Cupriavidus necator N-1: one gene and its partner. Each later gene encodes a partner of the first gene's protein in a complex. Links are inferred from orthologs where the notes say so. Each region holds a gene or a part of one and is shown on either strand. Other genes may lie near its edges.

The links.
Region 2: the proteins of holA (region 1) and CNE_RS11195 are in contact, whole or in part, in a cryo-EM structure (PDB 8GIZ), measured with the Escherichia coli proteins. The link is inferred for Cupriavidus necator N-1 from one-to-one orthologs.

Annotation. Positions count from the first base shown.
Region 1 is NC_015726.1:3,218,995-3,222,273, reverse strand. What follows is about bases 72-3,040. They hold holA (DNA polymerase III subunit delta), read left to right. Parts: upstream 72-1,011; coding sequence 1,012-2,070; downstream 2,071-3,040. Other genes in these bases: CNE_RS15095 (glutamate-5-semialdehyde dehydrogenase), read left to right, coding at 2,159-3,040; CNE_RS15105 (LPS-assembly lipoprotein LptE), read left to right, coding at 489-1,004; leuS (leucine--tRNA ligase), read left to right, coding at 72-454. Also shown: more of leuS, read left to right, coding at 1-71; more of CNE_RS15095, read left to right, coding at 3,041-3,279. UniProt on the Escherichia coli protein: Part of the beta sliding clamp loading complex, which hydrolyzes ATP to load the beta clamp onto primed DNA to form the DNA replication pre-initiation complex.
Region 2 is NC_015726.1:2,379,477-2,382,806, reverse strand. Bases 238-3,257 are described here. They hold CNE_RS11195 (DNA polymerase III subunit gamma/tau), read left to right. Parts: upstream 238-589; coding sequence 590-2,926; downstream 2,927-3,257. Other genes in these bases: CNE_RS11190 (YbaB/EbfC family nucleoid-associated protein), read left to right, coding at 2,996-3,257; CNE_RS11200 (adenosylcobalamin-dependent ribonucleoside-diphosphate reductase), read left to right, coding at 238-469. In the rest of the region: more of CNE_RS11200, read left to right, coding at 1-237; more of CNE_RS11190, read left to right, coding at 3,258-3,328. UniProt on the Escherichia coli protein: Part of the beta sliding clamp loading complex, which hydrolyzes ATP to load the beta clamp onto primed DNA to form the DNA replication pre-initiation complex.

The DNA of each region.
Region 1 (3,279 bases):
GCTCAAGCAGGCCAACTACGACTACCAGCGCATCCAGTACAACACCGTGGTGTCCGCCACGATGAAGATGCTGAACGCGCTGGACGACGCCAAGACCGCTTCGCCGGCCGCGCGCCGCGAGTGCTTCGGCATCCTGCTGCGCGTGCTGTACCCGGTGGTGCCGCACGTCACCCACGGCCTGTGGGACCAGCTGGGCTACGCCGCCGAAGCCGGCGACCTGCTCGACGCCCCGTGGCCGCAGGTCGATGAAGCCGCGCTGGTGCGCAGCGAGATCGAACTGGTGCTGCAGATCAACGGCAAGGTGCGCGGCAGCATCACCGTGCCCGCCGACGCCGACCGCGCCGCCATCGAGGCAACCGCCGCCGCCAGCGAGACCGTGGCCAAGTTCGCCGAGGGCAAGGCGCCGAAGAAGATCGTGGTGGTGCCCGGCCGCCTGGTCAACGTGGTGTTGTAAGCTGGTCTCGGAACCTGACAAGGAATCGCCAAGAATGAAGCGACTGAACATGGGGCGCCGCAAGGTGCTCGCGGCAATGCTGGCAGTGCCGGCAACAGGCCTGCTGGCCGGCTGCGGCTTCCACATGCGCGGCAACTCGGATTTCGCCTTCAAGCGGCTCTATATCGGGATTCCGGCCAATTCGCTGATGGGCGCGGACCTGCGCCGCGCCATCCACGGCGGCTCCGACACCCAGGTGGTGGTCGACCAGAAGGAGGCCGACGCGCTGCTGGACGTGCTGCAGGACACCCGCACCAAGTCGATCTTGTCGATCACCACCACCGGCGTGGTGCGCGAATACCGCCTGACACAGCGCTTCACCTTCCGCCTGCGCGACGCCGCCGGCAAGGAACTGATCCCGCCGTCGCAGCTGGTGCTGACGCGCGACCTGACCTACAACGAAGCCAACACGCTGGCCAAGGACTACGAAGAGCAGCAGCTGTACCGCGACATGCAACGCGATATCGTGCAGCAGCTGATGCGCCGGCTGGCCGCCGTCAAGGCCATCTGATCACGGCATGCAGCTCAAGCTCGACGGGCTCGACGCACACCTGCGGCAGGCGAAGGCCAAGGGCCTGGCGCCGCTGTACGTGGTGCACGGCGACGAACACCTGCTGGTGCTGGAGGCCGTCGACCGCCTGCGCGCCGCGGCGCGCGAAGCCGGCTTCTCCGAGCGCGACGTGCTGGTGGCCGAGCGCGGCTTCCACTGGGGCCAGCTGGTCGAGGCGCAGCAGTCGATGTCGCTATTCGGCGACCGCAAGATCGTTGAACTCCGCATCCCGTCGGGCAAGCCCGGCAAGGACGGCGGCGAGGCGCTGCGCGCCGTGGCCGCCCAGCCGTCGCCCGACGTGGTGCTGCTGGTGACGCTGCCGCGGCTGGATTTTGCCGCGTCCAAGTCGGCCTGGTTCCAGGCGCTGGAAGGCGCCGGCGTGTCGATCAAGGTCGACTCCGTGGACCGCACCCGGCTGCCGGCCTGGGTCGGCGAGCGGCTATCGCTGCAGCAGCAGCGCGTCGAGGGCGGCGAGCCTGGCCGGCGTTCGCTGCAGTTTATCGCCGACAAGGTCGAGGGCAACCTGCTGGCGGCGCACCAGGAAATCCAGAAGCTGGGGCTGTTGTACCCGCCCGGCGAACTCACCTTCGACCAGGTGCACGATGCGGTACTGAACGTGGCCCGCTACGACGTCTTCAAGCTGTCTGAATCGATGCTTTCTGGCGACGTGCCGCGGCTGGTGCGCATGCTCGAAGGGCTGCGCGGCGAGGGCGAGGCCACAGTGCTGGTGCTGTGGGCGCTGACCGAGGAAATTCGCGTATTATCCAAGGTCCGGCAAGGGCTGGCGGCCGGCAAGCCGGCGGGCGTGCTGATGCGCGAGCTGCGCGTCTGGGGCCCGCGCGAGCGGCTGGTGCCGCAGGCCGCGCAGCGCCTGGCGCAGCCAAGGCTGGACGCGGCGCTGGCGCTGGCGGCGCGGCTGGACCGCCAGGTCAAGGGCCTGTCGGACCTGCCGCCACCGGGCGGCAGCCCGCTGCCGGCGGAACCATGGGACGGGCTGCAGCAGCTTGCCCTGATGATCGCGCGCTGAACGCGCAACTCCACAGGTTTGCTTCCCCCGCCGCGTGCGGCGGGGGGACGGAAAACACACTGACGGCCACCACCCCAGGGCCACTGACATGAACGAGCTCGACCTCAACCAATACATGGACCGCGTCGGCCGCCAGGCCCGCGCCGCGTCGCGCGCCATGGCGCGTGCCTCCACGGCCGACAAGAACCGCGCGCTGCTGACCATCGCCGCTGCCATCCGCCGCGATGCCGACAAGCTCAAGGCGGTCAACGCGCGTGACGTTGAACGCGCCCGCGCCAACGGCCAGGACGCCGCCTTTATCGATCGCCTGACGCTGTCGGACAAGGCCATCGCCACCATGGCCGCGGGCCTGGAGCAGATCGCCGCCCTGGCCGACCCGATCGGCGAGATCTCGAACATGAAGTTCCGCCCGACCGGCATCCAGGTCGGCCAGATGCGCGTGCCGCTGGGCGTGATCGGCATCATCTACGAGTCGCGCCCGAACGTGACCATCGACGCCGCGGCGCTGTGCCTGAAGTCGGGCAACGCCACCATCCTGCGCGGCGGTTCCGAAGCAATCGAATCCAACACCGCGCTGGCGGCGCTGGTGGCCGAGGGCCTGTCCGCGGCCGGGCTGCCGTCCGAGGCGGTGCAGGTGATCGAGACTACTGACCGCGCTGCCGTGGGCCGGCTGATCACGATGACCGAATACGTCGACGTGATCGTGCCGCGCGGCGGCAAGAGCCTGATCGCGCGGCTGATGGAAGAAGCGCGCGTGCCGATGATCAAGCACCTGGACGGCATCTGCCACGTCTATATCGACGCCGCTGCCGACCTGGACAAGGCCGTGCGCGTCTGCGACAACGCCAAGACGCAGCGCTATGCGCCGTGCAACACCATGGAGACGCTGCTGGTGTCGCAGGACATCGCCGCCGCCGCGCTGCCGCCGCTGTGCCGCATCTACCAGGAGAAGGGCGTCGAACTGCGCGTGTGCCCGGCCACCCGCGCCACGCTGGAAGCGGCGGGCTTCACCGGCCTGGTCGATGCCGCGGAGGAAGACTGGCGCCTGGAATACCTGGCCCCGATCCTCGCCATCAAGACCGTGGCCGGACTGGACGAGGCCGTCGCCCATATCAACGAATACGGCTCGCACCATACCGATTCGATCATCACCGAGAACTACTCGGCGGGCATGCGCTTTATCCGCGAGGTCGATTCGGCCAGCGTGAT
Region 2 (3,330 bases), 840 kb from region 1 along the record:
CGAGGGCCAGCAGTGGATTACCTCCACCATGCGGCTGTTGTCGATGGTGGCGCGCTCGGGCGGCTCGGTGGCCAAGGCGCTGGCGGACATGCGCAACGTGGTGTGGGACAAGGGCACGGTGCGCTACGGCACGCTGGTGCGCCAGGACGGCACCGAGGTGCCGCGCTTCCATGACTCCGAAGTGGCCGCGCTCAGCTACGCGCTGCAGCGCATCCTGATCAAGCGCGGCTTCCTGGATGCCGAGGGCGGCCAGGTGCCGGTAGCGGCGCTGGCCGCCAGGCTGGCCCAGCGCGAGGCTGGGGGGCAGGCGCTGGATGCCGGGGCCGATCTCGCCAGCCAGGCCCGGGCCCCCGGCACCCCCGGTGTCGGCACCGGCAAGCCGTGCCCGGAGTGTGGCGCGCACGCCCTGCACAAGGTCGACGGCTGCGCCAAATGCGCCAATTGCGGCTACGTGGGCGAGTGCGGCTGAGCCCCGCCGCGGGCGGGTTGCGGCCACCGGAGCCGGCCCGCGCGGCGCGTGGCGAATAAAGACCGCGAGGTCGGGGCGGCGGCGGCCGGAGGGGGGCCGCCTTTTGCTACAATCGCCGCCATGAGTTATCAAGTTCTAGCGCGCAAATGGCGCCCCAGGGATTTCACCACGCTGGTCGGCCAGGAGCACGTGGTCCGCGCGCTCACGCACGCGCTGGAACAGCAGCGGCTGCACCATGCCTACCTGTTCACCGGCACGCGCGGGGTCGGCAAGACCACGCTGTCGCGGATCCTGGCCAAGGCCCTGAACTGCATCGGCCCTGACGGCAACGGCGGCATCACCGCCCAGCCGTGCGGGCAGTGCAAGGCCTGCCAGGAGATCGACAGCGGCCGCTTCGTCGACTACATCGAGATGGACGCCGCCTCCAACCGCGGCGTCGACGAGATGGCGCAGTTGCTGGACAAGGCGGTCTACGCCCCGACCTCCGGGCGCTTCAAGGTCTACATGATCGACGAAGTGCACATGCTGACCAACCACGCCTTCAACGCCATGCTGAAGACGCTGGAGGAGCCACCCGGGCACGTCAAGTTCATCCTCGCCACCACCGATCCGCAGAAGATCCCGGTCACGGTGCTGTCGCGCTGCCTGCAGTTCAACCTCAAGCAGATGCCGCCGGGGCATATCGTCTCGCACCTGGACCATATCCTGGCGCAGGAAGGCATTGCCCACGACGGCAACGCGCTGCGGCTACTGGCCCAGGCCGCGCACGGCTCGATGCGCGACGCGCTGTCGCTGACCGACCAAGCCATCGCCTACAGCGCGGGCCAGGTGTCGGAAGACGCGGTGCGCGGCATGCTGGGCGCGATCGACCAGGGCTACCTGGTGCAGCTGCTCGATGCGCTGGCCGCCGAGGACGGCGCCGCCATGCTGGCGATTGCCGATGCCATGGCCGACCGCAGCCTGTCGTTTGCCGGCGCGCTGCAGGACCTGGGCTCGCTGCTGCACAAGGTGGCGCTGGCGCAGGCCGTGCCGGCCTCGGTGCAGGACGAATGGCCCGAAGCCGATGAGGTGCGGCGCCTGGCCGGCGTGTTCGACGCGCAGGAAGTGCAGCTGTTCTACCAGATCGCCAACCTCGGCCGCAGCGAGCTGGCGCTCGCGCCGGACGAGTACGCCGGCTTCACCATGACGCTGCTGCGCATGCTGGCGTTCCGGCCGTCGTCTGAACCCGCCACGACGCAAGGGCAGGGCGGTGGTGCCGCGCCTGCGCGTCAGCGCGGCGCTGCCGTGCTTGAGACCGCCCCGCCCGTTGATACCCGCTATGCGGCGGCTGGTGCCAACGCCGCCGCGCAGGCAAATGCCGGTACTGCGGCGGCGCCTGTCCCTGCCCCTGTGCCCGCACGGGCGGTACTGCCTGCGCCCATGGCCGAAGCTGCGGCAGCGCCTGCCGCAGTTGCTGCATCCCCTGAAGCAGCGCCAGCGCGCCCGGCCGCAGCCGCCGGCAACGGGGCCATGTCGCCCGCCGCCGCCGCGCTGGCCGCTGCCCGCCAGGGTTCCGCTGCTCGTGGTGGCGGCCGCAAGGCGCCGCCGCCGGCCATGCCGCCAGCGCCGGCTGCCGCGCAGCGCCCGCCGGCCCAACCCTTGCGCGCGCCCGGCGCCGCAGCCGTAAGCCGCCCGCCGGCACCGGTTGCGAAGGCGCCCATGCAGCCGCCAGTCCAGTCTCCGGCAGCGCCGGCACGGCCCGCCGCGCAGCCCGCGGCGCGCCAGGCGGAGCCGGAATCCGTGCCGCCCTGGGAGTTGGCGGGTGGCAGCGACGTGCCGCCGTGGGAAGAGCTGCCGCCTGACCTGCCGGTCATAGGCCCCTATGACAGCGATCCTGGCTACCGCGACAGCGGTTTCAACGAACCGGCACCGCCTGCCGCCGCGCCGCGCAACGGCCCGGCCCGGCCGGGCCGGGCACCCGCGCGCGAGGCCGAGCCGGCGCGCGAGGCCGCTCCCGTGCCGTCAGCCACGGCGCCGGCAGAGTCCGCCAAATTCGTCGCCCCGCGACCGCCTGCGGCGGGCGAGGATGGCACCCCGCCGGCCTTCACCGGCGAATGGCCGGTGCTGGCCGCTGGCCTGCCCTTGAAGGGCCTGGCACAGCAGCTGGCCTACCAGAGCGAACTGACCCAGGTGGTCGGGCGCACCTTCCACCTGCGCATCCCGGTCGCGGCCCTGGGCGAGAACGGCGTGTCCGAGCGGCTGCAGCAGGCGCTGTGCGACCACTTTGGCGTGCCGGTGCGCGTGGTCTGCGAGGTGGGCGGGGTTTCCATCACCGCGGCGGCCGCCGATGCCGAGGCGCGCGCCGAGCGCCAGCGCCAGGCCGAGGCAGTGATCGAGGCCGATCCCTTTGTACAGGGCCTGCTGCGCGATTTTGGCGGCCAGATCGTGCCGGGCTCGATCCAGCCGCGCGCCGCCTGATCCGCGGCCTGCGTTTGCTTTACCGAACTACTTTGCCGAATTTCTTACCGAATCCAGGAGCATTCCATCATGATGAAAGGTCAACTCGCCGGGCTGATGAAGCAAGCCCAGCAGATGCAGGAAAACATGAAGAAGATGCAGGAGCAGCTGGCCCTGATCGAGGTCGAGGGCCAGTCCGGCGCCGGTCTCGTCAAGGTGGTCATGACCTGCAAGAACGACGTCAAGCGCGTCACCATCGACCCTAGCCTGCTGGCCGAGGGCGAAGACAAGGACCTGCTGGAAGACCTGGTCGCCGCCGCCTTCAATGACGCCGTGCGCAAGGCCGAAGCCACCTCGCAGGAAAAGATGGGCTCGATGACCTCGGGCCTGCCGCTGCCCCCGGGCTTCAAGCTGCCGTTCTGAAC